DNA from 4 places in the Microbispora sp. NPDC049125 genome. Region 4 is predicted to be linked to each of the others. Evidence: riboswitches for the same ligand, from Rfam matches in the RefSeq annotation. Region 4 holds a riboswitch; each other region holds the start of a gene.
What was found. Region 4 has a riboswitch for cyclic di-AMP ahead of AB0B72_RS35340 (C40 family peptidase). Riboswitches for the same ligand answer to the same signal wherever they lie in the genome.
Positions count from the first base shown of each region.

Region 1: it holds a riboswitch for cyclic di-AMP, as region 4 does, so the genes downstream of both, AB0B72_RS38100 (CHAP domain-containing protein) here and AB0B72_RS35340 (C40 family peptidase) in region 4, are expected to answer to the same signal.
Region 2: it holds a riboswitch for cyclic di-AMP, as region 4 does, so the genes downstream of both, AB0B72_RS35055 (glycoside hydrolase family 25 protein) here and AB0B72_RS35340 (C40 family peptidase) in region 4, are expected to answer to the same signal.
Region 3: it holds a riboswitch for cyclic di-AMP, as region 4 does, so the genes downstream of both, AB0B72_RS05075 (C40 family peptidase) here and AB0B72_RS35340 (C40 family peptidase) in region 4, are expected to answer to the same signal.

Region 1 covers NZ_JBEZDW010000059.1:16,022-23,512, reverse strand. The annotation lists gene AB0B72_RS38120 (ATP-dependent RecD-like DNA helicase) at 1-1,971, opposite strand, end outside; gene AB0B72_RS38115 (hypothetical protein) at 2,088-2,861, opposite strand; gene AB0B72_RS38110 (serine hydrolase domain-containing protein) at 3,137-4,489, shown strand; gene AB0B72_RS38105 (NAD-dependent epimerase/dehydratase family protein) at 4,521-5,522, shown strand; cyclic di-AMP (ydaO/yuaA leader) riboswitch at 5,865-6,000, shown strand; gene AB0B72_RS38100 (CHAP domain-containing protein) at 6,014-6,694, shown strand; gene AB0B72_RS38095 (RNA polymerase sigma factor) at 6,824-7,491, shown strand, end outside.
Region 2 covers NZ_JBEZDW010000046.1:5,674-13,164, reverse strand. The annotation lists gene AB0B72_RS35080 (response regulator) at 1-70, shown strand, start outside; gene AB0B72_RS35075 (SRPBCC family protein) at 188-730, shown strand; gene AB0B72_RS35070 (zinc-dependent alcohol dehydrogenase) at 727-1,902, shown strand; gene AB0B72_RS35065 (PP2C family protein-serine/threonine phosphatase) at 2,083-3,321, shown strand; gene AB0B72_RS35060 (DUF2332 family protein) at 3,355-4,290, opposite strand; gene AB0B72_RS35055 (glycoside hydrolase family 25 protein) at 4,356-5,117, opposite strand; cyclic di-AMP (ydaO/yuaA leader) riboswitch at 5,130-5,274, opposite strand; gene AB0B72_RS35050 (DUF72 domain-containing protein) at 5,454-6,407, opposite strand; gene AB0B72_RS35045 (XdhC family protein) at 6,549-7,079, shown strand; gene AB0B72_RS35040 (hypothetical protein) at 7,133-7,315, opposite strand; gene AB0B72_RS35035 (sulfurtransferase) at 7,375-7,491, opposite strand, start outside.
Region 3 covers NZ_JBEZDW010000003.1:181,755-189,245, forward strand. The annotation lists gene AB0B72_RS05065 (NYN domain-containing protein) at 1-764, shown strand, start outside; gene AB0B72_RS05070 (NlpC/P60 family protein) at 935-1,879, shown strand; cyclic di-AMP (ydaO/yuaA leader) riboswitch at 2,192-2,353, shown strand; gene AB0B72_RS05075 (C40 family peptidase) at 2,505-2,987, shown strand; gene AB0B72_RS05080 (hypothetical protein) at 3,151-4,014, shown strand; gene AB0B72_RS05085 (glycosyltransferase family 4 protein) at 4,131-5,312, shown strand; gene AB0B72_RS05090 (Nramp family divalent metal transporter) at 5,367-6,668, opposite strand; partial or broken gene AB0B72_RS05095 (manganese catalase family protein) at 6,724-7,229, opposite strand.
Region 4 covers NZ_JBEZDW010000047.1:2,904-10,394, forward strand. The annotation lists gene AB0B72_RS35315 (TolB family protein) at 1-860, shown strand, start outside; gene AB0B72_RS35320 (MerR family transcriptional regulator) at 926-1,321, opposite strand; gene AB0B72_RS35325 (SDR family NAD(P)-dependent oxidoreductase) at 1,378-2,316, shown strand; gene AB0B72_RS35330 (hypothetical protein) at 2,417-2,983, opposite strand; gene AB0B72_RS35335 (winged helix DNA-binding domain-containing protein) at 3,806-4,918, shown strand; gene AB0B72_RS35340 (C40 family peptidase) at 5,023-5,442, opposite strand; cyclic di-AMP (ydaO/yuaA leader) riboswitch at 5,669-5,826, opposite strand; gene AB0B72_RS35345 (glyoxalase) at 6,258-6,986, opposite strand; gene AB0B72_RS35350 (alpha/beta fold hydrolase) at 7,096-7,491, opposite strand, start outside.

The DNA.
Region 1 (7,491 bases), on a different contig from region 4:
CTCGTCGAAGGAGTAGTCGACGGTCTCGTCCTCGTCGGTCAGCACGGCCAGCTTGCTCTCCTCCGGAGTGATGGCGGTGACCACGCCGACCGTGCCGTTGAAGACCCCGGCCGCGCCCTTGTCGTAGTTGTTGCGCAGCTGCGTCACCTTGTCGCCGACGCGGAAGACCCGCCCGCCGTAGCGTCGCTCGGGCATGCCCTCCCGGGACGGCGTCAGCGCCTCCTGCAGGGCGACGTTGAGCGCGCCCGCCCCGGCGGGGCCCCGGTGCATCGGGGCCAGCACCTGCACGTCCCTGCGGGGGTTGAGGCCGAACCTGCCCGGGATGCGCCGGGCGACCACGTCGACCGTCAGCGCGGCGATCTCCTCCGGCTCCTCGCAGGGGAACAGGAAGAAGTCGGGGAAGTCGCGGACCAGTGGCGGCTGACCGGTGTTGACCCGGTGGGCGTTGACCACCACGCCAGACTCCTGTGCCTGGCGGAAGATCTGCGTCAGCCGTACGCGGGGGACGTCGGGGGCGGCGAGCAGGTCGCGCAGCACCTCGCCCGCGCCGACCGAGGGAAGCTGGTCGACGTCTCCGACGAACAACAGGTGGGCCCCGGGAGCGACCGCCTTGGCGAGCTTGTTGGCCAGCAGCAGGTCGAGCATGGACGCCTCGTCGACCACCACCAGGTCGGCGTCGAGAGGGTTGTCGCGGTCGAACGTCGCGTCCCCGCCCGGACGCAGCTGCAGCAGGCGGTGCACCGTCGTCGCCTCGTGGCCGGTCAGCTCCGCCAGGCGCTTGGCCGCCCGGCCGGTGGGCGCGGCCAGGATGACCTTGGCCTTCTTGGCGCGGGCGAGCATCACCACCGACCTCACCGTGAAGCTCTTGCCGCAGCCCGGCCCGCCGGTGAGGACGGCGACCTTCTCGGTGAGCGCGAGCCGTACGGCCTGGGACTGCTCGGGCGCGAGCTCGGAGCCGGTCCTGCCGTGCAGCCACCCGAAGGCGGCCGGCCAGTCGACGTCGGCGAAGGCCTTGAGCCGGTCGTGGGCGCCGCCCAGCAGGCCGCGCAGGGTGCCGGCCAGCGACAGCTCGGCCCGGTGGAACGGCACGAGGTAGACCGCCGGGACCGTGGAGTCCCCGGCGGGGACCTCCTCCCGGACGACCCCCTCCTCGGCGACCAGCTCCTCCAGGCACGCCGAGGTCAGCTCCGGGGGCACCTCGAGGATCTTCACGGCGTCGGCGACCAGGTTGGGGGCGGGCAGGTAGCAGTGGCCGTCGTCGGCCGCCTGCGACAGGGTGTAGCGCAGCCCGGCCTTGACCCGCTCGGGGCTGTCGTGCGGGATGCCCACGGCCTGCGCGATCGTGTCGGCGGTCTTGAACCCGATGCCCCACACGTCGTCGGCGAGCCGGTAGGGCTCCTTGCGCACCACGTCGATCGACGTGTCGCCGTACTGCTTGAAGATCCGCACGGCGATCGAGGTGGACACGCCCACGCCCTGCAGGAAGATCATCACCTCCTTGATGATCTTCTGTTCCTCCCAGGCGTTCCCGATCATCTTGGTGCGCTTGGGGCCGAGCCCGGGGACCTCGACCAGCCGGCCCGGCTCCTCCTCGATCACCCGGAGGGTGTCGGTGCCGAAGTGGTCGACGATCCGCTCGGCCATCTTCGGGCCGATGCCCTTGATCAGCCCCGACCCCAGGTAGCGCTGGATGCCCTGGATGGTCGCCGGCAGGACCGTGGTGTACGACCAGACCTCGAACTGCCTGCCGTACCGGGGATGCGAGCCCCACCGGCCGGTGAGCCGCAGCGACTCACCGACCTGCGCCCCGAGGAGCGGCCCGACGACGGTGAGCAGCTCGCTCCCCGACCGCTCGGTCGCGACCCGGGCGATGGTGTAACCGGTCTCCTCATTGGCATAGGTGATCCGTTCAAGCACCGCGGTCAGCTCGGCGCCGGGCGGCTTGGCGGGACCGCCAGGAGGGGTGGTCATGGGTGGCATTCTCCCCCAGCCCGTACGGCGGCGCGTGCGACGGGCGCGACCGGGCGCCGCCGGCCGTGCGGAAGGCGTGTTCGAGCGCGTGCATGGAGCGCGATCCGCCGGAACGGCTACCAGTCCTGGACCCAGGGAGGGGACGGCAACGGTTCCGGGGTCAGATCGCGCAGATCCTGGGACCATGTCTGCGTCCACGCGCCGGACCGCCACTCTATGATCTTGATCACCCCGTCACGGGTGGCCATCAGCAGCCGGCCCTCGTCGTCCCAGTCTGCCCATGCCGCCTCAGGCAGCGGCGTGAGATGGCCGTCGTCCTCCTCCCGCAGGTAACTGACCTGTACGCCCTCGATTCCGTGCCTTTGGAAGTCGGTCCCGGTATGGGCCAGCACCAGCGCGCGGTCGCCGCCCGGCCGGACGCGCGCGATGAGCACGGCTTCACGCAACTCGGGGGGCATTCGCCCCGCCATGCCTTCGGCCAGGGGGCGCCAGCCGCGTTTGTACTCGTTCTGCAGGTCCCGATAGATCCAGTCGCGGTCGAGGCTTTCCACGACAGCGCCATAGGGGTAATCGCCGTGGAAGGGCTTCACGCCCATCGAGGCCCAGATGGTCAGGCCGTTGTCCGGGGCGAACTCGCAGCCACCGGTCCAGGTGCCGAAGGTGTGCCAGGCCACCAGCGCGGTAAGCCACGGCACCTTGGACACGGCGAAATAGGTGTCCCACGGGGACGGCCCGTGTCCGAGCGCGAAGTACCCGAGGAGCTTTCCGTCCGGCGATATGTCACACCGGCGCGGGTAGAGCGTCCCGCGAAGCCAGGCGCCCGATGTCACCTCACGGCTGCGCAAATCCCACTCCAGCAGATGCCACCAGCCGGCCGGGCCGCGGCGCATGATCAGCGCGACGGGCGCTGCCCTGGCGACAAGTACGTAAAGGCGGCAGGGGGGTGCAGAGTCGGTCACGATGCGCGCTCCCGTAGATCCGGCGTCCCGATGATCCTTGATCGCGGCACGCCGGTTGTCCAGGGAGATCTCCGCTCCGGCATCGTCGAGACGCGGACATCGAGCCGGGCCGGGAGCCCGGAGCCGCGGCGCGTCATCGCAAGATCGGCACATGGACGGCGGGAACGCTAGCCTGGAGCGACATCGAGCGGAAGGGGCTGCGGAGGATGGTCCTGGAGGGGACGGCCCGCGCGCTGCTGCGCCGCCTGGCGGCCGAGCAGGCGCAGTCACGGGTGCCGTCGATGGTGGCGGCGCTGGTCAGGGGCGGCGAGACGGTGTGGTTCGGAGCCAGGGGGCAGGTGGACGGGCAGCCGCCCACGCAGGCCACCCAGTACCGCATCGGCTCGATCACCAAGACGTTCGTCGCCGTCATGGTGATGCGGCTGCGCGACGAGGGACGGCTCGACCTGCTCGATCCCGTGGGCAAGCACGTCCCGGGCACTCCGGTGGGCGACGTCACCGTCGCTCAGCTGCTGTCCCACTCCAGCGGGCTGACGGCCGAGTCGCCGGGCGAGTGGTGGGAGCGGACCCCGGGAGTTCCGGCCGCCGAGCTGATCGCCGCCCTCGGGCCGGAGTCGGCCAGGCACCGCCCCGGCCGCCGCCTCCACTACTCCAACGTCGGCTTCGCGCTGCTCGGCGAACTGGTGGCGCGCAAACGGTCGGAGCCCTGGGAGGACGCCGTGCGCGCGGAGATCCTCGAACCGCTCGGCATGCGCGACACCACGCCCCGCCCCCGCCCGCCCCACGCGACCGGGTACGCCGTCCACCCGTGGGCCGACGTGCTGCTCCCCGAGCCGGAGCACGACCACGGCGCCATGGCGGCGGCCGGGCAGCTCTGGTCGACCACGGCCGACCTCGTGCGCTGGACCTCCTTCATCGGCGGCGACACCGGCGAGGTGCTGCGGCCCGACACGCTCGCCGAGATGCGTGAGCCGGCCGTCGTAGAGGACGGGCACGCATGGACGCGCGGCTTCGGCCTCGGCATCCAGCTGTCCCGGCACACCGGCCCCGGCGGCGCGCGGCGCCTGGCCGGGCACAGCGGGTCGATGCCGGGTTTCCTCGCCACCGTGTGGGCCGACCCCGCCGACGGGACAGGAGTGCTGTGGATGGCCAACACCACCTCCGGCGTGCGGGGCGGCCTCGACACCGACCTGCTGGACATCCTCGCCGAGCACGAGCCGCCGCTGCCGGCCGAGTGGGCCCCCTCCCCCGTGGACGAGGACCTGCTGGCCCTGACCGGCCCGTGGTACTGGGGGCCCGCGCCCTACGTGCTGCGGCTCCTGCCGCGCCGCGGCCTGTCGCTCACCCCCATGAACAGCCAGGGCCGGGCCTCGCGCTTCGCCGCCATGGCCGACGGCACCTGGCTCGGCCGGGACGGCTACTACGCCGGGGAGACCCTGCGGGTGGTCCGCGCCGCCGGGGGCGTCCACCTCGACATCAACACGTTCGTCTTCACGCGGGAGCCGTACGACCCGGCGGTGGGGGTGCCGGGCGGGGTGGATCCGCAGGGCTGGCGCTGACTCCTTCCCCACGCCGGGGCAGAATGCCGCCATGCGACTGCTGGTGCTTGGGGGGACGTCGTTCGTCGGGCGGTGGGTGGTCACGGCCGCCGCGGAGCGGGGATGGCGGGTCACCACCTTCAACCGCGGCCTCGGCGGATGGGCCCATCCCGGAGCCGAGGCGATCATCGGGGACCGGCTGCGCCCGGCGGACCTGGCCAAGCTTGGCGCCGGCCGGTGGGACGCGGTGATCGACACCTGGGCCGGCGCGCCCCACGCCGTCCGCGACAGCGCCCGCCTGCTCGCCGGCCGGGCCGGCCGGTACGTGTACGTCTCCAGCCGGGCCGTGTACGCGTCGCCGCTGCCGCGGGGCCTCGACGAGACCCACCCAACCGTCGATGCCTCAGCTGACGCGGAGGCGACCGGATACCCCGAGGACAAACGGGGTGGCGAGCTCGCCGCGCTGGAGGCGTTCGGCGACCGGGCGGTGCTGGCGCGGGCGGGGCTCATCCTCGGTCCGCACGAGGACCTCGGGCGCCTGCCCCACTGGCTGCTGCGGGCCGAGCGGGGCGGCCCGATGCTCGCGCCCGGCCCGATCGACCTGCCCCTGCGCTTCATCGACGTCCGGGATCTGACGGACTGGATGCTGGACGCGGCCGAGGGCGGCGTGTCCGGACCGGTCAACCTGGTCAACCCGGCCGGGCACGCCACCATGGGATCGCTGCTGCGGGCCGTCGTCGACGTCACCGGCGGCCGGGCGGAGCCCGTCTGGGTCGCCCCCGAGGCGATCGAGGCTGCGGGGATGGACCGCTGGGCCGAACTGCCGGGCTGGCTCCCGCCGGAACCCGAACTGGCGGGGCTCGTCTGGACGGACATCAGGCGGGCCGAGGCCACCGGACTGCGCTGCCGGCCCCTGGAGGAGACCGTGGCCGACACCTGGGCCTGGCTGGTCGCGGGCGGCCGGGTGCCGCCTCCCGGCATGGCGGAGCTGGGTCTCGACCCCGCCAAGGAGCGGGAGATCCTGGCCGCTTGGGGGCGCCGGCGGAGCGCGTGACCACACCGGGCCACTCGGGGCGACGACCTGATGGCGAGCGCCGGGGGCGTGGCGTGCGGGCTCCGAGGCGAAAGGCGGTGGCGCACGGGCTCCCATGCGAGGAGCGCTGGCGTACAGGCCCCGAAGCGAAGGCAATCGTAGATCTACCTGACCCTCACCCAGGCGATCTACCTGCGACGACGTCCAGGCCTTGACGGAAAGCTGCGACGTAAAATCCGACTTATCCTTACTTGACCGGTTTCGGCGTAGAAGTTACCTTTCATGTAACTCGGGGCATAGTTGTCCGTTTGCCCGGTCAAATGTGCCCCTCTCAGGATCGACACGACCGCCCGGCCTCGGATGGTCGTGTCGCCGCCGAGTCCGCGTCCGCGCGGAGCCGGGGACCCACCTCTCTCCGGGGTGAATCGGCACCCAGTGCCGTAGGGCGACTTCCAGCCCGAACCCGTCAGCTAACCCGGTAGGCGGCATGGAAGCAAGGGAGTACGCCCCGCATGCATGCCCTCAGGACCTGTCTTAGCGCTGCCCTCGCGACGGGAGCCCTCACCTCGGCCCTCTCCGTGGCCCCGTTCGCCGCCCCGCTCGCGGCCCACGCGGACAGCGGGCCCTCGGCACGGACCGTCGCGGACGGCGCCCCCCAGCTCGACCCCCTCGCCAAGGCCGCGGCCGGGCTGCCCAAGGTCGGCCCCGGCGACGTCCTGAAACTGGCCGCAAGCCAGGTGGGCATCAGCGAGAACGCCAACGGCGGGGGCACCAAGTTCCAGCAGTGGTACATGTCCACCCCGCGCGCCAGGGAGACCCTGTCCCGGGACGGCGGCACCCTTTCCGGCTACGCCAACGCGCCGTGGTGCGACATGTTCGTCTCCTGGGTCGGCCAGAAGCTCGGCATCCAGCCGGTCATGGGCTCCGACGCCTACACGGTGGAGCACGCCCGCTGGTTCGCCGCCCACAACCGCTGGGGAACCGTCCCCAAGCCGGGTGCGGTGGTGTTCTTCAGCTGGAGCGGCAGCAAGAACTTCGACGACATCGACCACGTCGGATTCGTCGTCAAGGACAACGGTAACGGCACGATCCGCACCATCGAGGGCAACGCCGGCGGCGGCGCGGTGCAGATCCGGAACCGGCCCACGTCCAGCATCACCGGATACGGCTACCCCTACTACACCGCTCCCTGATCACCGGAGGCGCGGTCCTCGGCGCGGGTCGTGGTTGACTGGGACCCCTCGAACCTGATCGACGCCGGGCCGCGCCGGCGAGGAGGAGGGACGCCCGTGGTCACTGCCGGCCCCGCCGGGGGGCGGGAGATGACGGCCGACCGCCGGATCGAGGACGAGCTGCGCAGGCTCGCGCCGCTGGCGCTGGGCTCGCTCATCCGGCGCTACGGCCACTTCGACGCCTGCGAGGACGCCGTACAGGAGGCGCTGCTCGCCGCCGCCGTGCAGTGGCCGGCCGACGGCGTCCCCGACAATCCGCAGGGCTGGCTCACCACGGTCGCCTCCCGCCGCCTCATCGACCAGTGGCGCAGCGACGAGTCCCGCAGGCAGCGGGAGGCGACCATGGCGGCGATGTCCCCGCCGGACGCCCTCCAGGCCCCCGAGCCCGGCGATTGGCGGCCCGACCGGGACGACACGCTCACTTTGCTGTTCATGTGCTGCCATCCGGCGCTGTCGGCGCCCTCCCAGGTGGCGCTCACCCTTCGGGCCGTCGGCGGCCTCACCACCGCGCAGATCGCCCGGGCCTTCATGGTGCCGGAGGCGACGATGGCCCAGCGCATCAGCAGGGCCAAGCAGCGCATCAAGACGACGGGGATCCCGTTCGGCATGCCGCCCGAGCAGGAGCGCGAGGAACGGCTCCGGGTGGTCCTGCACGTGCTGTACCTGATCTTCAACGAGGGCTACACCACCACCTCGGGCCCGGACCTGCAGCAGGCGGAGCTGACCGGCGAGGCGATCCGGCTGGCCAGGGCCGTCCA
Region 2 (7,491 bases), on a different contig from region 4:
CACGCCGTTCGACGCGCTCCCCGATCCGGCAGGCGGCAAGGCCGGCCGGGGCAGGCGCGGCACCAGGTAGGTTCCGCACGCGACTCCGCGCGTCGCCGGCCGCCTTCCTGGGCCGAGCCGGCGACGTTTCCCGCGCGCATGTGTAAGTCCGGCTGAGCTCGGTAGCGGGATCGGGAGAGGAGAAGCCATGGATCTGACGGCCACGACAACCATCCGCAAGCCGGCGTCGGACGTGTACGCGTTCTGGCGTCACCTGGAGAACCTCCCGGCGTTCATGTCCCATCTCGACGAAGTGCGGTCGACGGGCGAACGGACGAGCCACTGGACGGCGAGCGCCCCGTTCGGCAGGACGGTCGAATGGGACGCCGAGATCGACGACGAGGTGCCGGGTACGCGCATCGGCTGGCGGTCGACCGGCGACGCCGACGTGCCGAACACCGGGAAGGTCTGGTTCGTGCCCGCCCCGGACGGCGTGAGCACGGAGGTCCACGTGGTGCTCGCCTACGACATCCCGGGCGGCTCGCTCGGCAAGGCGGTCGCCAGGTACTTCGGCGAGGAGCCGCACCAGCAGCTCGACGACGACCTGCGCCGGTTGAAGCAGGTGCTGGAGACCGGCGAGGTGGTGCGGTCCGACGGGGCTCCCTGGGGCAAGCGGGCCCGGCACGAGTTCCCGCAGCGCCCGGCGCAGCCCCTGTCCGCCGAGGAGCTCGCGAAGGGAGCGCAGGCATGAAGGCCACCACCTGGGCCGGACGCGACAAGGTCGAGGTCCGCGACGTGCCGGACCCGGCGATCCTCAACAGCCGAGACGCGATCGTACGGGTCACCTCGACGGCGATCTGCGGCTCGGACCTGCACCTCGTCGACGGGTACGTCCCGACGATGCGGGACGGCGACGTCCTGGGCCACGAGTTCATGGGCGAGGTGATCGAGGTCGGCTCCGGCGTCGACCCGGAGCGGCTGCGTGCCGGCGACCGCGTCGTCGTGCCGTTCCCGATCGCCTGCGGCGCGTGCGCGGCGTGCGCCGCCGAGCTGTACTCGTGCTGCGAGAACAGCAACCCGAACGCCGGCATCGCGGAGAAGATGTTCGGTCACCCGCTCGCCGGGATCTTCGGGTACTCGCACCTGACCGGCGGGTTCGCCGGCGGGCAGGCGGAGTACGTGCGGGTGCCGTTCGCCGACGTCGGCCCGCTGAAGATCGAGTCGGATCTGAGCGACGAGCAGGTGCTGTTCCTGTCCGACATCCTGCCCACCGGTTACATGGGCGCCGAGATGTGCGACATCCAGCCGAGCGACGTCGTCGCCGTGTGGGGCGCCGGCCCGGTCGGGCAGTTCGCCATGGACGGCGCCCGGGTGCTCGGCGCCGCTCAGGTCATCGCGATCGACAAGGAGCCGTACCGGCTGCGCATGGCGGAGGAGGCCGGCTACACCGTCGTCAACTTCGACGAGGTCGACGTCCGCTCCAGGCTGCTGGAGCTGACCGGCGGGCGCGGCCCGGACAAGTGCATCGACGCCGTCGGCCTCGAAGCCACGCACGGAAGCGCCCACATCAGCGTCTACGACCGGGTCAAGCAGGCCGTCCGGTCGGAGACCGAACGGCCGCACGCCCTGCGGCAGGCCATCCTGTCGTGCCGCAGCGGCGGCGTCGTGTCGGTCGTCGGCGTGTACGGCGGCCTGCTCGACAAGTTCCCCGCCGGGGCGTGGATGAACCGGTCGCTCACCCTGCGCACCGGGCAGTGCCACGTGCAGCGGTACATGAAACCGCTGCTGCGGCGGATCGAACGAGGTGAGATCGACCCGACCCGGATCATCACGCACACCCTGCCGCTGGAGCAGGCGCCGCACGGCTTCGACATCTTCAAGAACAAGCGGGAGAACTGCGAGAAGGTCGTCCTGAAGCCCTGACCCGTCCAAGGATCTCCCCAGATCCGGGGTTCCCCTGCCCCGAGCGGGGGTACGGAGCCTGGCGGCCGTCCATCGGGCGGCCGCCAGACCGCTTGGATACGCTGTGACCGCCGGACATGTCGGGTTTGCAGACACCGGCCGAGACAGCGGAAGTCCATCGATGGACGCGGGTGATCACATGTGGCCGGGACCGTGGTAGACGCCGCAACGGCACGGATGCTCACCGGGCTGCTCGAAGCCAGCCACCTGGCCGCGCTGGAGCAGCTGCCGGCACTCACCAAAGAGCACGCGGCTCAGGCCGGCCTCCACGGAGTGCTGATCTACCTCGTCGACCTGCAGCAGGACGTGCTTCGGCTGATGGCCGACCAGACGAAGGAGACGGGCGGGGACGAGGACGCGCAGACGGCCGAGCTGAGGATCGACGCGACGCTGGCCGGGCGCGCGTTCCAGGAGACCCGGATCTTGGAACGGCCCCGCACCGGCGACGAGCCGCGCTGCTGGTGGGTGCCGCTGCTGGACGGCACGGAACGGCTCGGAGTCTTAAGGGTCGGCTCCTCTGACGCCCGCCCGGAGGCCGAGGACGACCTCAGAGCCCTGGCGTCGGTGATCGCGCTGCTCGTGGCCAGCAAGCGTTCTCTGAGCGACTCATACCCCCGGCTGGTGCGCACCCGGCCGATGCACGTGGCCGCGGAGATGCAGTGGAAGCTGATGCCGCCGCTGGCCTTCGCCTGCGAGCAGGTGGTGATCAGCGCCGCGCTGGAACCGGCCTACGAGGTCGGCGGCGACGCCTTCGACTACGCCATCGACGACGACACCGTGCACCTCGGGATCTTCGACGCGATGGGCCACGACGTCTCCGCCGGGCTGACCGCCTCCCTCGCGGTCGCCGCCTGCCGCAACAACCGCCGCCGGGGAGCCGGCCTGGTCGAGACGAGCGAGGCGGTCGAACGCACGTTGATCGGCGAGTTCGGCCGGGCCACCCGCTTCGTCACCGCGATCCTGGCCGATCTGGACATCTCCACCGGTGTGCTGAGCTGGGTGAACCGCGGCCATCACCCACCGGTCGTGATCAGGGACGGCCGGAGGATCACCACCCTGCGCTGCCCGCCCGCCCACCCGATGGGGCTGGACCTCGGCCTGCCCGTCACGCTGTGCCACGAACAACTGCAGCCGGGCGACCGGGTGGTGTTCTACACCGACGGCATCACCGAGGCCCGCGGCAGCCAGGGCCGCGAGTTCGGCCTCACCCGCTTCGTCGACTTCATCATCCGCCACAACGCCGACGCCCTGCCGGTGCCGGAAACGCTGCGCCGCCTGATCCACAGCGTCCTCGACTACCACGGCGGCCATCTCCAGGACGACGCCACCGTGCTGCTGGTCGAATGGCACGGTACGGACGCCGGCGAGCTGACTCCCTGACCGCGCGGGTCGCCGTGGCCCACCGCGCCGGCGTCACCCGAACCAGACGATCGCCTGCCCGTGCCCCCGGGTCCAGGCGAGCGGCGTCCCGTCCAGTGCGAGCACGTTGTGCAGCGCCTCCCCCGGCGGCCGCGGCAGCCCGTCGCAGGGCATCACGCCCGGGGCCTCGTTCGCGATCCAGTGCCCGGGCAGCCGGCGTACCACCTCGGCGAACGCCTCCCGCCTCGGCGCCGGCACCTGGTACATCACGGAGGTGTGGAACACCACCAGCGTCGCGCCCGCCGGCGCCCGCGCGGCCAGCGCCGGCAGGTCGTCCACCAGGTCTCCGCGCACGAGGAGCGGCGGCTCGGCCGCGGCGACGGCCGCCGCGGCCCGCAGCCGGGCGCGGCGGTGCGCGTGCTCCGGCCAGATGAGGGCGTCGAGCCACGCGACGTCGGCGGGGTCGGTCACGTCGAGCGGGTTCAGATCCAGGCCGGCCCGCCACACCACCTCCGGCACGCCCGCCGGCGGCGCCACTCCGGTCGCCGCGCATTCGAGGACCGGTTCGCCGGAGCCGACCAGGTGGTCGCCGTAGCGGTAGGCGTAGCGGTCGGGGTAGAGACACAACCCGGCGGACGCGCCGACCTCCAGCAGCGCGAGCGGCTGCGGCAGCGCGGCCAGCAGCGGGAGCAGCACAGCGCACCGCCCCGCCTCGTTCGTCTGGGTGGCCCGGGTGCGCATCTCCGTCTCTATCGCCGGCCAGTTCGCCACCGTGTAGTCGTGGAAGGCGGCCGGATCCTCGACCGGGCCGCCGAGGAGCCGTACGACGCCGAACAGCAGGTTCGGCTGCCGCTTGGCCGGCGGCAGCGTGCCGAGCAGCCCGAGCACCTCGTCGTCGCGGGAGACCGCGAGCGACAGCCGCTCGTAGGCGGGCGACACGCCGTGCGCCTCCCGCGCGGCGAACTCGGCGTAGCTCTCGGCGGTCGTCATGTCCCCATGATGACCCGAACGGCCGGCGCGCCGAACCAGAAGTGGACCCGGGCCTGCACCCGGGCTCAGCGGCGGCCGAGGGCGCGCAGCTGGCGGGGAGTCAGGGAAGAGACGTTCTGGTCGATGGGGGTGTCCGTGTACTGGTGGATCGTCCAGGTCTTCCAGTCGGCGGGCGGTGTGACGTCCCCCTGGGCCCTGCCGTAGTGAGCCACCCACAAGGGGTACTGCTGCAGGCCGTAGCCGTAGGTGTTGGCGAAGTTCCAGCCGCTGTAGAACATCGGGGTGACGCCGGTCTTCTCCTTCACGTGAGCCAGCCAGGCCTTCGCCCAGCTGTTGACGTGGGCGACGGACTCGTCGTCACTGGTCTCCAGGTCCAGCACGAGCAGGTCTCCGGGCTTGCTGGGCTGCTCGTTCACCACCGACAGGAAGTAGTCGGCCTCGGCGATGGGATCGTTGGAGGGGTGGCCGTAGTGGTAGACGCCCCGGACGATGCCCTTCTTGTCCAGCTCACGCCAGTGCCGTGCGAAGGCGGGGTCACGGAAGTCCAGGCCCTCGGTGGCCTTGATGATTCCGAACTGTGCCCGGCTGGCACCCCAGTCGTAGTCAGACTCGTAGCCCGAGACGTCGGAGCCGTAGGTGTACGGGGCGGTGTGCTCGGGGCCGCCGGGCACGCCGCCGGCGTGCGCCGGGCCGCTGGGCACGAGGGTGGCGGTGGCGACCGACATGGCCATGGTCACGCCTGCGATGACGGCGCCGAGGCGCTTCTTCGAGAGGCTCAGCCGCTTCTTGGGAGAGGGAGCGGCCGAGATGGGGCGATGGTCGGGCATGAAGGTGTTGACTCCTTGCTTCCATGCCGCCTACCGGGTTAGCTGACGGGTTCGGGCAGGAAGTGCCCTACGGGGCGCAGCCTGGGCCGGCGCTCCGATTCACCCCGAGAGGATGGGTCCCCGGCTCCGCGAGACGCGGATTCGGCGGCCGCGCACTCCTGCCGGGACGGAGGTCCCGCCGGAGCGCGCGGTCCGGGCAACGAAAGTGGCAGCGGAAGCGAGGGTGGGGGGCATCGCTACACGCGCCACTACCCTCAAAGGTACACACAACACCATAAGGGTGTAAATAGGACAAAACACCTCTTTGCCTGGCGAGCGCGTAGGTCGGTCTGCGGATCACGACCACAAGGGAGGGGCGTCGGCATACGGCTCTCCCGGCGCGGGCGGCGGCGCGGGCCGCACGACGTCGGCGCCCCGCTCTTCCAGCAGGTCGGCCAGCCGCGCGGCGTTGCGCTGGGAGTTGTCGGCGCAGCAGTTGTTGGTCAGCACATGCGTCGCCGCCGCCTCCTCTGACAGTTCCGCGATCCGGCCGGCCCAGCCCTGAAGCTCCTGCTCGGAGTACAGATATCCGAACCGCTCCTCGATGACCCGGCTCGTCCACTTCTCCGAGTGACCGTGCAGCCGGACGACGGCGAGGTCCGAGGTGGCCGCCAGCACCGGCGGGATCGACGACGGGTGACCCTGCGGCATGTCCACTCCCACGTACGGCAGATCGTTGCCGGCCAGGAAGCCGAGGGTGTCCCGCTGGGTGTCCCCGTCCATCCACGCGGCGTTGCGGAACTCGACGCAGACGCGCATCGGCAGGCAGCGGTCCCGGCATTCGAGGATGTAACGCCGGTTGGCGGCGCCCGGCGGGAACCACTGCGGGAACTGGAACAGCACCGCGCCCAGTTTCCCCGCCTCGTGCAACGGCTCCAGCGCTCCCAGGAAGCGGCGCCACACCTCCTCGACGGCGTCCGGAGGGAGATCACGCAGGTAGAGGGTCCGCTTGGACTCCCCGGCAGCGGCCCGCAGATCCTTGTAGAGGGCCGCCGGCCGGGTCGGATGCTGCGTGAGCAGGGAGAACGCCTTCACGTTGAAGGTGAAGTCCTTCGGCGTACGGTCACGCCACAGCTCGGCCGTACGCCGGGCCGGCGGGTTGTAGTAGGTGGCGTCCACCTCCACCAGGGGGAAGCGGCCGGCGTAGTAGCCGAGCCTGGCCTCGGGCGTGGAGGCGTCGCGGGGGTACCAGCCGGAGGCGAGGAGCGACTTGTCCGTCCACGAGGCCGTACCGATGAGGATCTTGCCCATTCCCCGACCGTAGGCGGCTTCGCGTCTCCATATGGGCGGTACGCCTCGAAACCCATCACACCGGGCACCCATCACACCGGGCACCCATCACACCGGGCCGAGCACGCCGGCGGAACCGGACGGACCTGAGAGACTGTCGTCATGCCCCACAGCCATGATGAGGACCCCGCGTGTGACGTCGCCCACGGCGACGCGCTCCCCGAGGGGGCACGCCGGACGCTCGTCGCGGTGTTCGCGTCCCCGGTGGCGGGCCACCTCCTGAGGCTCGGCGCCGAGCTGGGCTTCCGGCCGATCCTCCTGGAGCCGGACGCCGGGCGCCGCCTCGACGGCCTGCCGATGGGCTCGTTCCCGGTTGTCCGGGAAGCCGGCGACTACCTGGACGGCGCGGCCGACGTGGTGGTCACCGACCACCACCGCGAGGAGATCGGGCCGATGCTGCGCGACGTCCTCAGGAGCCCCGCCCGCTGGATCGGCATCATGGGAAGCCCGCGCCACACCGGCCCGCACGTACGGGCGCTGGCCGAGCTGGGCGTCCCGCCCGAGGAGATCGCCCGCGTGCATCGCCCGATCGGGCTCAACATCGGCTCCCGTACGCCCGCGGAGATCGCCGTGGCCACGCTCGCCGGTCTGATCGCCGACCGGAACGGCCGGCCCGGCGGCTTCGCGTTCTGATCACCGATCGCGCCGGCCGGCGCCTGTCCGGCCACGTGAACGGCCCCAAGCGCCTAGTGAAGCCCAAGCAGCATGAGGATGACGAGGCCGACGAGGTGAAGGCCCACGACGAAGGCGATGAGGAAGAAGAACACGAACTTGGCCGGTCCGTGCTCGAAGTCCTTTCCCTCCTTCAGCGGCGGCCGTGCCGCCTGGCGGTCGGCGATGCGCTCTTCCAGGGTTTTCCTCTGAGACATGACAGCCTCCGCTGACGTGGTCATCTGCTGGACCGGCCCCTCTTCCGTACGGGCCGCGATCAGGAGGCGGGGCCGCGCTCGACGGGGACGCCGACGAGCGAGCCGTACTCCGCCCACGAGCCGTCGTAGTTCTTGACGCCGGGCCGATCGAGCAGCTCACTGAGCACGAACCAGGT
Region 3 (7,491 bases), on a different contig from region 4:
CGAAGGCGGCCGAGGCGCGCGCCGACGCTCTGGAGGCCGAGACCGCCGAGGCCAGGTCCAGGGCCTCCAGCGCCAACGGGGCCGCCGAGTCCGAGCTGCGCAGGCTCAAGGAGCGGCTCGCCGACGCCGAGCGCCAGATCGAGGCCAGCCGCCGGGCCGCCCGGGAGGGCCGCAGCATGGAGGACGCCCGCGTCCGCGTGCTGATGGACGCCCTGCAGGACGCGGCGGCCGGCTTGCGCAAGGAGCTCGGGCTGCCCACCACGATCAGCAGGCCGGCCGACTACGTGTCCGCCGTCACCCCCGGGGAGCCCGGCGTGACCGGCGTTCCCGCGCGCGCCCTGGCCAACGACGACCCCCAGCTCCTCGATCAGCTCCTGGCGATCCCCAACCTGCACCTGATCATCGACGGCTACAACGTGACCAAGACCGGCTACCCGTCGCTCACCCTGGCCGACCAGCGCGCCCGGCTCCTGACCGGGCTCGGCGGCCTCGCCGTGCAGGTCAGGGTGGAGGTGACCTGCGTGTTCGACGGCGCCGAGCTCAACGGGCCGGTCCAGGTCTCGGCGCCGCGGGGCGTGCGGGTGATGTTCAGCGCGCCCGGGGAGATCGCCGACGACCTGATCCGCAGGCTGGTGCGGGCCGAGCCGGTCGGCCGTGCCATCGCCGTCGTCTCCTCCGACCGCGAGGTGGCCGACTCGGTGCGCCGGATGGGGGCGCGTCCGGTGCCGTCGCTGACGCTGCTGCGCCGCCTCGGCAGGAGCTGACCCGGCCGTCCGCTCAGGGGCGGGCACGCTCCGCTCTCATCCCGTCGCCATTGGTGATGAGTGCCGCGAATACCTGCGAATAGGTTGTAGCTTCAAGATCGCCTAGATAGAGTCGCGCCGCAGGTTGAGGTCGATTCCGCTAGGGGGCCCGAGTGCGAGGGCGAGTACCGGTGGCCACGGCCGTGGCCGCCGCGGTTCTGCTGTTGCCGGTCGCGAGCGCACAGGCGGATCCGAAGCCGACGCTCGCTCAGGCCAAGGCGAAACTGCAGAAGCTGAACTCCCAGGCCGACCAGCTCGTGGACCGCTATAACGCGGCCAGTGAGAAGTGGAAGAAGGCCAAGAAGCAGTACCTCGCGCTGAACGGCGACTACAAGAAGCAGTCCGTCCGGGTGGACGCCCTCCGATCCGGGCTGGTCACGATGGCGGTCAACACCTACCAGGTCGGCGGGGACGCCGGTTTGGGCGGCGTCATCTCCGGCGGAGACCCCGGAGTGACGCTCAGCGGCCTCGCGGCGCTCGACCAGATCTCGCAGGAGCGGGCCGGGCGCCTCCGGGAGTACGAGGACGCCATCAAGGGCCTGAAGGACCGCAGGAACCAGAAGAAGGCGCTCTACGAGGCGGCCACCAAGGTCAAGGCCGAGCTGGCCGGCGAGAAGGACAAGGTCGACGACCTCGTCGACGAGCAGACGCGGCTGCTGCGCAAGCTGGGCGCGTACAACGCCGGCAATCCGAACAGCCCAGGCGTCGTCTACAGCGGCCCCGCGTCAGGCAACGCGCTGGCGGCGCTGCAGTTCGCCTACAAGCAGGTGGGCAAGCCGTACCGCTACGGGGGGACCGGCCCGGGGGCGTGGGACTGCTCCGGCCTCGTGCAGGGCTCGTGGGCGGCGGCGGGGGTCAACCTGCCGCGGACGAGCTACGAGCAGTGGGCGTGGGGCGCGAGCCGCAGAGTGTCGCTCGACGCCCTGGAGCCGGGGGATCTGCTTTTCCACGCGGGGTACGGCCATGTGGGCATGTACGCCGGCAACGGCAAGGTCGTCCACGCCCCGCAGACCGGAGACGTCGTGAAGATCGTCAGTCTCTCCGAGTATCACGCGATCGGGGCCGTACGCCCCTGAGGGTTACCTGGCGGGGTTAGTTCTGTTACCTGTGTTGCGTCAGCCATGCCCTGATGCGGGCGTTGTGAGCAGAGTCACATTTACCTCTTCGTTACATGAGTAACCTGCGGATTTGTCCGATTGTTGGCCGTTATTGGATCTTTATCCGCGGTTGAGGCTTTGCGGAAAGCCGGTCCGGCTCGGTAGCTTCTGGGCCGCGACAGCACGAGTGCTCGTCGCGGTGGGCACGGCCACCCGGCCGGCCCACCTGGCACCTCCACCGAAACGTCACCGACGCCGCCACGAGAAAACCCCCTGCAGAGGGCCCCTGGGCGCGGTGACCTGCCGAGTCCGTGCAGTCAGGAGGCACGGAGCCGGGGAACCAATCGACCTTCTCAAGCGGAGGTCAGGGGTGAATCGGCGCGACACGCGCCGTAGGGCGACTTCCCCGCCCGAATCCGTCAGCTAACCCGGTAGGCGCCAGCGGAAGAACCGAGGAGCAATCCTGTCTACCACCCCCGCTAGTCTGTCTCGCCTTGCCCGCATCACCCTCGGCGCCGCCGCTCTGTCGGCGTCCGTGGGAGCCTTCGGCACCCAGTCGGCGGCGGCCGATACGGGCGATTCGCTGACAGTTACGGTCACGAAGGTGACCACGGAGACCACCGCGAGAGCGGCCTCCAGTACGGCCTCTTCGAAGTCGTCCACCAAGGCGGCCAAGGCCGATTCGAAGAGGAAGGTGAGGAAGCTGAGCAGGGCCGCACTCCAGCGGGCCAAGGCTCGGCGAGCCGTCACCGCGGCCAAGAGTCGCATCGGCGCCCCCTACCGGTGGGGAGCCACCGGCCCGGGGGCGTTCGACTGCTCGGGCCTGGTCCAGTACGCCTGGCGCAAGGCGGGCGTCAAGCTTCCGCGCACGACGTGGTCCATGCGCAGCGGCGTGAAGAAGAAAGTCTCCTGGAACGCTCTACAGCCGGGCGACCTCGTCTTCACGAGCGGCGGCGGTCACGTGGGCCTGTACGTCGGGCACGGCAAGATGATCCACTCTCCGCACTCCGGAGCGCGGGTCAGGATCGACCCGCTCGACTCCTACCGCAAGCGCACCTTCGTGGGAGCGGTACGCCCCGGCGCCTGATCCGTCGTCCCCCGTGCGTCCCCCGTGCGTCCCCAGTGCGTCCGCCGTGGACCTCGGAATCAGGTGACCTCCACAGGAGCGCCGCGCCGGACCTCGTCCGGCGCGGCGCTCCCGCGTCAGGGGGTCTGTTAGCCTCGTGCCCCCGACCTCCCAGGTGAGGAACGTGAGCCAGACCCGCCAGGCCGTCGCTCAGCGTGCCGGGGCCTCCCGCACCCTGGCCCTGCTCGTCGCGGCGGTGACGCTGCTGGCGGGGGTGCCGGGATCCGGCCCGCGGGACATGCTGCTGCCCCGGGCCCGGGCGATCGCCGCCGAGCGTCCCTCCTTGTGGACGGGGGCGTTCGTCGCCCGGGGCGAGCACGCCGTGGTGATCGGGAATCCGAGAGGGCTCGTCACCGAGCTGGCCGCGCTCGCCGACGACGCGAGCCGTACGGTCGCCCGCGTCTGGGGACGGCCCGTCGACGCGGTCGTCCTCGTCCCGCGCACGGCGGAGCAGGCGGCCGAGCTGGCCGCACCGGCCAGGGTGGAGGGCATGGCGGCGCTCGCCGGTGCCGACCGTGTGATCGTCGAGCCGTCCGGGTTCGCCCGGCTGTCGGCGGCGGGCCGCCGGATCGTCGTGACCCACGAGCTCACCCATCTCGCCACCGGCGCGGCCGTCAGCCCTGGTATGCCGGTCTGGCTGGTGGAGGGCTTCGCCGACTACGCCGGCTACCTCGGCAGCGGGCTCCCGGTCACCACCGTGGCCGCCGAGCTGGCCGCGGACGTGCGCGCCGGCTCGGCGCCCCGGGAGCTTCCCGTACGCGCCGACTTCGACGCCGGCCCGGTACGGCGGGCCGAGGCGTACGAGGCCGCATGGCTGGCCTGCCGGTACGTCGCCGGGCGGTTCGGCGAGCGGCGGCTGGTCGCCCTCTACCGCGCGGCTGCGGCGTCGGGCCTGGACGCCGCCCTGCGTGGCACGCTCGGCATGACGGAGGCGGAGCTGACCCGCTCCTGGCGGGCCTACGTGCTCGACCAACTGGCCTCGCCGTAGCGGCGCGGGGGTCCCGGCCGCGCCGCGCCGGCGAGCTGGGACAATTCCGTGGGCCGGTGATCGGACCCGGCCGGCATCACGCCGTCCGCCCCGGGTAGCCGCAGGCGGACGGGACCGTGGGCCGGGACGAGGGCGAGGGGGTGGGGGCGGCGAAGCGCACTCTGATCGTCACCAACGACTTCCCGCCCAGGGCGGGAGGGATCCAGGCGTTCGTGCACGGGCTCGCCAGGTCCCGCCCGCCGGGCTCCGTCGTGGTGTACGCCCCCCGGTGGAAGGGGTGCGAGGAGTTCGACGCGCGTCAGCCGTACGAGGTGGTGAGGCACCCCTCCTCCCTCATGCTGCCGACGCGGGGGGTCGCGCGGCGGGCGGCCGGCCTGGTCGAGGACGGCGGCACGGTCGTCTTCGGCGCCGCGGCGCCGCTCGGCCTGCTCGCCCCCGTCATGCGGCGGGCCGGAGCGGCCCGGGTCGTCATGCTCACCCATGGGCACGAGGCCTCGTGGGCCGGTCTCCCGGTCGCGCGCGGCCTGCTGCGCCGTATCGGCCGGGACGCCGACGTCGTCACCTACCTGGGCGAGTACACGCGGCGCCGCATCGCGCCGGTGATCCCCGGCACCCGGCTCGTACGGCTGGCGCCCGGCGTGGACACGGCCGTCTTCCACCCGGGGGCGGGGGGCGACGGGGTGCGCCGGTCCCTGGGCCTGGGGGACCGCCCGGTTGTGGTGTGCGTCTCCCGGCTCGTCCCGCGCAAGGGCCAGGACATGCTGCTGCGCGCCTGGCCCCTGGTGCTGCGGCGGGTCCCCTCCGCCGCGCTGCTCCTCGTGGGCGGCGGCCCCTCCCGTCAGGGGCTGGAAAGGGCGGTGGCCCGGGGCGGCCTGAGCGGCTCGGTCGTCGTCACGGGCTCGGTCCCGTGGGAGGCCCTCCCGTCGTACTACGACGCGGGCGACGTGTTCGCGATGCCCTGCCGCAGCCGGGTGGGCGGCCTCGACGTGGAGGGCCTCGGCATCGTCTATCTGGAGGCGTCGGCGACCGGGCTTCCCGTGGTCGCCGGTTCATCGGGCGGCGCCCCCGACGCCGTACGGCACGGCGAGACCGGCCTGGTGGTCGACGGCACCTCGCACACGGCCGTCGCCGAGGCGCTGGCCGGGCTCCTGTCCGACCCCGTGCGCGCCCGGGCGATGGGGGAGCGGGGCCGGGCCTGGATCGAGGAGGAGTGGCGGTGGGACCGGGTCGCCACCCGGTTCGCCGGGCTCCTCGACATGACGTCCCGCGACGAGGGCCCGGCGGCCGGGCCGGTCTGAGGGGTGCGCGGCAGGCCGGTGTGAGCGCGGCGCGCGCCCGGCCGGACGCCCGGTTCAGCCGGTGAAGATCTGCACGAGCAGGAACGCGTTGAGCGCGCTGATCACGGTCGCGACCGCCACTCCCATGGCGGTGGTGGAGCGGCGGTTGACCAGGCCGCCCATCAGCTTGCGGCTGCCGGTGAACGCCACGAGGGGCGCCAGGGCGAACGGGATGCCGAAGGACAGCGCCACCTGGCTCAGCACGAGCGCCCGCGTGGGATCGACGCCCGCGGCCAGGACCGCCATGGCCGGGAGCATCGTGACCAGGCGGCGGGCGAGCAGCGGCATCCGCCGGCGCAGGAACCCCTCCATGATCACCTGCCCCGCGTACGTGCCGACGCTCGACGACGCGAGCCCGGAGGCGAGCAGGGCCAGGGCAAACGCGACCGCGGCCCCCGGGCCGAGGATCCTCCCCAAGCCGGCGTGGATGCCCTCCAGGCTGCCGGGGTCGCCTCCGTCGAAGGTCGCGGCGGCGACCGTCAGCATCGCCATGTTGACCAGCCCGGCCACGCCCAGCGCCACCGCGATGTCCACGCGGCTCGCCCGCACGGCCGCCGGGCGGCCCCCGATCCTGCCCTGGTGTTGCGTGAGCGCCGAATGCAGGTACACGACGTGCGGCATGACCGTGGCGCCGACGATGCCGGTCGCCAGCAGCAGGCTGTCGGTCCCGGCCAAGCGGGGCACGAAGCCGGCCGCGGCGCCCGCGAGGGAGCCCGAGCTCAGCACCTGGTAGGCGAAGCCCGCCAGCACGACGGTCAGCATCGCCGTGACCACGGCCTCGAACCGGTGCCGTCCCCGCGGCGCCAGCGTGAGCAGCAGCGAGGAGACCACTGCGGTGATCACCGCCGCCGGGAGCAGCGGGATGCCGAACAGCAGGTTCAGGGCGATGGCGCCGCCGATGAACTCGGCCAGGTCGGTCGCCATGGCGACCAGCTCGGCCTGCACCCACAGCGCCCGGCTCACCGGCCGGGGCAGGTGGTCGCGGCACAGCTCGGGCAGGTTGCGCCCGGTGGCGATGCCGAGCTTGGCCGACAACGCCTGGACGAACATGGCCAGCACGTTCGCCGTGGCGATCACCCACAGCAGCAGCGGGCCGTAGCGAGCGCCGCCGGACATGTTGGTGGCGAAGTTGCCCGGGTCGATGTACGCCACGGAGACGACGAACGCGGGGCCGCAGAGAGCGGCCAGCCGGCCCAGGCGGCCCGGCGGGCGCCACCCGGCGCGGCCCGCCGTGCCAGTGCCGGTGCCGGTGCCGGTGCCGGTGCCGGTGCCTGCGGCGGCCGCCCGTGTGTCCGGGTGGTGACGGGAGTCAAGCAAGAGAGCCTCACTGGTCGATCGCTCTGCTCAGGTGGCGGGGTGCCCCCGGCCTCGGTCAGGTGAGCTTGTCCTTGAGCTTGCCGATCGGCCCGGCCTCGCTGCCCAGCGCGGGGCTCCTCGGCTCGCCCAGGCTGCCGTCGTAGGTGTCGTACAGCTTCGGGTCCGGCGGCGGGGGCATCGCGATGTCGCCGAGCGGCTCGGGGTCCGTCAGATAGACGAACTCGTGACGCCCGTCCGGTGTCGGGCCTGACGCCCATCCGCCCCGCGGCCCCTGGTCGCCGTCCGACAGGTTCCAGATCGAGGAGGCATCTGCGTCGTCGCCGTGGCGGGCGCGCCCTCCAGGAGGCGCGCGACCATCGTGGCGAGCATCTCCACGTGGCCGATCTCCTCCGTGGCGATGTCCATGATCAGGTCCTTGTACCTGCCGGGCATCCAGTAGTTCCAGCCCTGGAAGAGGTACTGCATCGTGACGGTCCTCTCGCCGAAGGCGTCGCCGATGAGCTCCTGGAGCTTGCGCGCGTACACCGGGTCGGGCTTTTCTGGCTTCGCCTCGAACTGCAGGTGCTGGGTGTGCCGGAACGTGGATCACTCCTCGTGTCGCGAATCAAGGGAGCCGCAACGCCGTCCTGCCGGCGAATGCCGCGCCCCCGGTGATGTACCTGATGGGGGTCACTCGGAAATCCCAGCACGGTGCCCTCCGGGAGGGCGCGAGCGACATCTAAGGAAGGGCTAATGGTTGGGCAGGCCGCCGCCCTGCGCCGTTCCGTGCTGTCACCCTGCGCCGATCCGGGCCCCTTTGTACTGCCTTGTGCGTCGACCCGAG
Region 4 (7,491 bases):
ACGGCGGTAAGCAGATGATCTTCCGCAACATGGCCTGGGGGCCGTATCGGGACGATCTGGTCTCCGTCTCCGTCACCGACCCCGGTGGGGCGCGCACCGCCGCGCCGGTGCGCTGCCTGCGGTTCTACGCCGCGGCCGGCACCGGGGTCTGCCTCGGCAAGGTGGACGGCGCCCTGGGGGAGAGCTACTACGCCGCGATCCTCGACAGCCGGTTGCGCACGCTGCGCGAGTATCCGGTCGCAGGCATCCCCTCGCGGGCGCGGGTCGCGCCGTCCGGCCACCTGGCCGCCTGGACGGTCTTCGTCGGCGGGGACTCCTACGCGGGGAGTCAGTTCTCCACGCGGACCTCCATCCTCGACCTCCGGACCTGGACGCTTACGCCCAGCCTGGAGACGTACACGATCGTCAAGGACGGCAGGCCCTACCATGCGGCCGACATGAACTTCTGGGGCGTCACCTTCGCCGACGACGAGCATTTCTACGCGACCATGGCCACGAAGGGCCAGACCCACCTCGTCCGCGGCGACGTCGCCGCACGCACGATGACCACGGTGCGGCCGAACGTCGAATGCCCGTCGCTGGCACCCGACGGGACCCGCCTCGTGTTCAAGAAGCGCGTTCCCGGCCTCAGCCCGGACGCCCCGTGGCGGCTGTACGCGCTGGACCTGCGGACCATGCGGGAGACGCCGCTGGCCGAGTCGCGCAGCGTCGACGACCAGGTGGTCTGGGCGGACGACGGCACCGTGCTGTACGGCCTGGCCGGCGACTTCGGAGACGACCTGTGGTCGGTGCCCGCCGACGGGACCGGCAGGCCGGTGAGGGTGGCCGTCGCCGCGCTCAATCCGGCGTTCGCCGGCTGACGGCGGCAGCTCCTGCTTCCGTGGCTGGAACGGCTACCGCGGCACCGGCGCCTGGTGCGTCGCCGTTACCAGGGATCTCCAGAAGCGCCGGCGGCGAGGTGCCGCCGGTATGCGGCCACCTTGTCGTTGACGAGGTCGAGACAGGCGTGCAACTGTGCGAGCTGTTCCGCGATGCGGTCCTGGTGCTCGCACAGGAGTTCAAGCCGTTCCGCCTCGTTCCCGCTGCCCTTCCGGACGAGCTCGGCCAGCCGGCTGATCGTCGCCAGAGGCATGCCGGAGGCGCGGAACTTCACGCAGTTGCCCAGCCACTCGACATCCCATTCGCTGTACAGTCGCCGGCCCTTCTCGTCACGCCGCACCTCGCCGGCCAGCAACCCCTCACGCTCATACAGCCGCAGGGTGTGCACGCTCAACCCGGTACGGCGCGCCACCTCGCCGATGCTCATACCCGTGGTTCCCATCTTTCCGATCATAGGCGGTTGACCTAGACCTCGGTCTAGCATCTAGCCTCCCCGGCATGACGGATCACACGACCACCGGCGACTTCGGTGCCGCGAGCACCGCCGATGACGTTCTGGCCGGCGCCGATCTTGGCGGCAGGACCGTGGTCGTCACGGGCGGTTACTCGGGTGTTGGGCTGGCGGCGACCCGTGCGCTCGCCAGGGCCGGCGCGCGGATCGTCGTGCCGGCCCGGCGGCCGGATGTGGCGCGGCGGGAGCTCGCCGACGTGGAAGGGGCCGAGGTCGAGTGGCTTGACCTCGCTGACCTCGGCTCCGTACGGATGTTCGCGGAGCGGTTCCGCCGCGACCACAGGGCCCTCGACATCCTGATCGCCAACGCCGCGATCATGGCCTGTCCGGAGACGCGGGTGGGGCCGGGCTGGGAGGCGCAGTTCGCCGTCAACCACCTGGGCCACTACGCGCTGACGAGCCTGCTGTGGCCCGCTCTGACGGCCGCCGGAAGGGCCCGGGTCGTCTCGGTCTCCTCCGGGTACGACCAGAACTGGGGCATTCGCTGGGACGACGTGTCATTCGAGCGCGGCTATGACAAGTGGGCCGCTTATGGTCAGTCCAAGCTCGCGAACATTCTGTTCGCCCGCCACCTCGACAAGGTCGGAAGAATGCGCGGGGTTCACGCCTTCTCGGTTTATCCCGGCTGGATCCGCACTCCTCTGCAGCGGCACCTCACGGCCGGCGAAATGGTCGCCGCCGGCTGGATCGACGCCGACGGCAACCCGGCTCCCGGTTTGTTCAGAACAGCCGAGCAGGGGGCGGCGTCCCTGGTCTGGGCCGCGACCTCACCCCTGCTCGACGAGCACGGCGGTGACTACTGCGCCGACTGCCGTATCTCGCCGAACGGCCCGCCGGACAGCGACGAGGCGGCCCGCCTGTGGGCGCTCTCGGCCCGTCTCACCGGCCTGGACGTCGCCGCTCCTGATTCGCGGCGAAACAGTTGATCTTCACCGGCGGCCCTTCGGCCTCAGGTCTGGTGCGCCGCGTACAGCCGGGGTCGTCGCCGGCGGCGAACGCCGCCGCGACGCCCTATCGGCCGGTCGATCAGTAGGCGCACTGCACCACGACGTCGTCGAGGTCGATTTCCGCGGCGTGCCAGTACGGGTTCCGCTGCACGACGGCGAACCGCAGCACGACGTCGGAGCGTTGCGCCGTCCAGCTCACCGTCTGCTGCTCCCAGCCGTGGACCCAGTCCTGGGTGATGGACTTCAGCGCGATGTACGTCCACGTGTCCGGGTCGATCACCTCAAGGTTGAACTGGGCCATCTCGCCCCACAGGTCCGTCCAGACGCCGGCGGTGCATCGTGCCCCCGGATGGACGCTCACCGGCGTGAGGTTGATGGTCCGCCCGAGCGCGCACCAGTCGCCCTTTGTGAAGGCCGACATGGCGGCCATGCCGCTCCCCGTACGCGGCGTGTTGGACGCGGCGCTGAACACGGGGCCGCTGCATCCCCCGTTCGCGGTGAACGTCCATCTGGACGCCGGATTCGTCGACGGCTCGAATCCGTCGGTGAGCTGCCAGACCCCTGCGGACGCGGGCCCCGCCGGCACGAGAACCGCCCCGACGGCGATGACCACCGCCATCAACGCACGCGATAATGCTGAACGCATGTGTGAACTCCCACGTCTCGACCCCGAAACCAAAGGAAATGCGGTCCGCGTCGAGAGGGCGCCACTCGCGACGACACCGTCATTATGGCCGCTGCCGCGAGATTTGTTGACCCTGGATTTTCTTTCTCGCGAGCCAGGGGCGCACCCTTATCGAAACACCTCGGAGGGCCCGGGAATCGACGATTTCCACGCAGTCACGGCACGATTCGGGAAGGTCTTCCGCGTCCGGATCAACATCGGACGAGTGCCACTACGGGCGGACCGCGGACCACCGTGTTCGGTGACGACGCCTACCCGGATCTGTGGCAGAAGGCGGCGGCCGTCGCCTTCCTGGAGGACAACGGGGAGGTCCTGGAGTATCGGGACGTGGACGCGGCCGAAAGGCTGGTCATCGCCGTGACGACGGGAGAGATGGAAGACATCCCCGACCTGGCGCGGCGAAGCCGGACACGACGCGTCGCACGGCCGCCTTGTCCGGCGTCGTGGCCGCGAACCCCGGGTCCGCTGACAGCACCACCAGCCCGGCGGCCGCCGCAAGGGCCGGCCACCGTCTCCTGCTCTTCCTCACAACGCGCTCCCGTCGTCTCGTTGACGACGGCAACGCTAGGTACCGCGTCCTACTGTCACAGGACCCGAAGGACACGGCTCACCCCTGACTTTGGTCAGGCCTTCCCGAGTGCCTGCGCCGCTCGGCGCCCGGCCGGCGGCGGTGGGTCGCAGGGCCGAACTCGGGTTCGTTCCGGATTGCCGGATTTCCGGTCAGGAAGTGGCCGGACGCCTCTCTAGCGTGGGATGTCGAAGCGCCGAGAAAGGGAGCAGGCAATGAGCGTCCACGGTACGGCTCGCGTGAGCAGGCTCTCGCGGCGTGCACTCAACCGGGCACTGCTGCACCGGCAGTTCCTGGCGGAGCGCACGGGCCGCACTCCCCTTGAAGTGATCACACACTTGGTCGCGATGCAGGCGCAGGAGCCCAACTGGCCGTATGTAGGACTGTGGAGCAGGATCGCCGGGTTCGAGCACGGCCATCTGCACACGCTGCTGGAGAAGCGGGCAGTGGTCCGCTCGGCCCTGCTGCGCGGCACCCAGCACCTGACCGCGGCCGACGACTTTCGCCGGCTGCGGCCGGTGCTGCAACCGGTTTTCGACCGTACGGCCCGCGCGTCGCACTTCGCCCGAGCGGGCGCGGGTATCGACACCGATTCGCTGATCGCGGCCGGGGCGGAGATCCTGGCCGTCGGCACGCTGCCCCGGCGGGAGTTGGGCAGGCTGCTGGCGTCGCGTTACCCCGGCCGCGACGGGAGGGTCCTGGCAGGGGAGGTGGAGCTCAGGACCCCACTGGTCCACACGCCCGAGACCGGAGCATGGGGCGGCTGGGGCACCAGGAGCGCCGTCTCGGTGACCCGCGCCGAGGAATGGCTCGGCGCCTCCATGGAACCCGCCCCCGCCGAGGATCTCGTACGCCGCTACCTGGCGGCGTTCGGGCCCGCGGGGGTCATGGATGTGCAGGCGTGGTCGGGACTGACCCGGCTGCGCGAGGTGATTCACGAGATGCGCGGTGAGCTGCGCGAGTATCGTGACACCGAGGGAAGGGAACTTTTCGATCTGGCGTCCTCACAGGAGTTGCCCGATCCTGACACGCCTGTACCTGTGCGGTTCCTGCCCGCCTACGACAACGTGTTGCTCGGTCACGCCGACCGGGCCCGGGTGATCGGCGACGCCGACCGCAAGCGGGTGATGCCGGGCAGAGCGGTGGTGCTGCCGACCTTCCTCGTGGACGGATTCGTCCACGGCACCTGGTCACTCAAGGGCGTGTGTCTGCACATCGCTCCTTTCCGGTCACTGCCGGCGGCCGGCGTGCGCGCGGTGATGGAGGAGGCCGAACGCATGCTGCCGTTCGTGGGAGCGAGCGAGCTGTCTTACGGCGAAGCCCCATAGCGGCACCGGGCTCCACGTCGCCGGCCGGCGCGCACCTGGTCGTCCCTCGGCGGAGACGCCCTGACACGCGTCAGGACATCTCCGCCGAGGATGTCCGCCCAGGATCAGACTCCGGGGCGCACGGCGGTGACGAAGCTGCTCCTCCAGTAGCCCTTGAATCTGTCGATGCTGACCACCGCGCCGGAATGGGGGGCGGCGATCACCCTCTTGTGTCCCAGGTACATGCCCACGTGGCCGCCGCCGTTGGTGAAGATGAGGTCGCCAGGCTTGAGGTGCGCCAGGGAGACCTTCTTCCTCACCGCGTTGAGCATGGACCACGTCGTGCGCGGGAGCCTGACGCCGGCCTTGCGCCAGGCGAACTGGACCAGCCCGGAGCAGTCGAACGCCCGTGGCCCCGTGGCACCCCACACATAGGGATCGCCGAGGTGTCTTTTCGCCACGGTGATGGCGCGCTGGGCCTTCTCCTGCTGGAGGGCGGACTTGGTGAGCTTCTTGTCCGCGGAGGCCTCCTCCGTGGGTGCCATGGGAGCCGCGCCGATGTACGGGACGGCCCCGGCAACGGGAGGTGGTGCGACGGGCTGGAGTGGGATGACCGTCAGGGCCGGGGGTGGGGCTGTCACCGTCCCGGAAGCGGCGGCCGCGGGCAGTGCGCTGAAGGCCCCTACGGAGGCGGTGAGCGCGACGCTACTCAAAGTGACGCAGGCAGCGCGGAGCAGAGTGGTGGAGTTGGCAGACAGGGGGAACTCTCCTAGGGTCTTCCGCTTGCGCCTACCGGGTTAGCTGACGGATTCGGGCGGGGAAGTCGCCCTACGGCGCATGGCGCGCCGATTCACCCCAGACCTTCGTCGAAGGTCGCTGGTTCCCCGGTTCCGTGCCTCCTTGCTGCACGGATTCGGCAGGTCACCGACGCTCCAGGGGGGCGGAGAGGGCAGAGCGGCGGTGACAGTTGGATGTTGGCTTTCGAACGCGGCCTGGCCGGGTTCGCAATGGCGGTGCCACGGTGACGCCGCCGTAGGGCAAGGAAACTACCAAGCAGTCCCATATTGCCGCAAAGGGGACAAAAGGCATAAAGATCGCATAAAGCGGATCAAAAACATGAAACCGCAGGTCAGGGTGCCTGTAGTCGGCGAATGTGATGCGCGTCACAGGGGGCGGTTCGGCGTCCGGCGGGCCTGCCGGCGTCTACTGGATCTCCGCCTTGGTCCTGGCGTACGCGGTGATCGCGGCCTTCTATGTCCACCGAGCTCGTACTTATGGGGTGGGCGCCCGCATCCTGCCGTATGTCGGCGCCTCGCTGAGCTGCGCAGGGACCGATTGCCGTGAGTGGCGCCTCCCCCTTTCAGGGAAGCCACTCCTGAAGTCCCTCCAGATGCCCGAGCTCCGACTCGATGCGCTGCCTGTCGCTGGAGGTGAGTTCCAGACCGCGCAGATCGGAGATCCACGGATCGGTCGGCTCGCCGAGGACCATGGCCAGGTCGATGAGGTGGCACAGACCGATGGCCCGCTCGACCGCGAGGGCATCCGCGCCATGCCTGCGCACCCCGGATTTGAGCGCGCGGAAAGCCTGCAGGTCGTCGAGTTTGAACTCGCGCAGAATCCGGGCGTTGTCGAGCGCCTTGGCCAGGCCTGTCAGCTTCTTCGAGCCGCCGTACTCCAGGTCGGCCGGCTCGTCACGCTGGATGAATATGATCGAGTTCCCGGACGGGTCGATCAGCGTGAACCGGGACGCGCCCGTCCGGTAGCGGGTGATCCGCGGCAGGCCTGAGCTCAGCACCTTGCCGTAAACCCGGCGCATCGCCGCGACGATCGCCGCGTGATACGGCGCCACGGCGTCGACCATGACCAGGCAGCCTCCGGACTCCTCCCGGGCCGGATCCAGCCCTTTGGGCGCCGGGCCGAAGTGCAGTTGGAATCCGCTCCATCGCAGCGCCAGATACACATAGGGCTTGCTCTGCCTGTAGGTCGCCTCGAACCCCAGCGCTTCGTAGAACGCCAAGGTCTCCTCCACCGACGCGCACGGCATCAGCGGCACCGTCGTCTCGTTCGGCCGGACCGCAATCTCACTCACGGCATCCCACCTTCCAAGTCGTCCGGCGATGCTCGCACCCCGCGGCGAACCCCGCACATGGATCGTGCCAACCCCATGGGGGCACGGCTTGTGCCGGCGGGCGCCGTCTTCAGGCCGCGGTCCTGCCGAGAAAGCCGGCGATGCGAGCGTTGATCTCGGCGGCCTCGTGCCATGGCATCGCGTGATGGGACACACCCGGTATCACCGCGATCTCCGCGTGCGGCATGACGCGCCTGACGGCGGATGCGACGCGATGAGGGACGTGAGCCCTGCTGCGTCCGGCGAGGAGCACCAGAGCCGGCGTCGGGAGCGCACGCAACAGGTCTGGCCTCGGACGTTTCCCGGTGACGACTCTCGCGCCGGGGAACTGCGCGGCCAGCTCGTACAGCCGCAGCCAAGCCGGGTCGGCATGAGCGCCGTCGGTCTCCCACCTCAGGAAAGCTCGCGCGCGCGAGGGGGTCGGCGTGATGAGGGTCGGCAGCGCGCGCAGCAGATACCCGGCCCG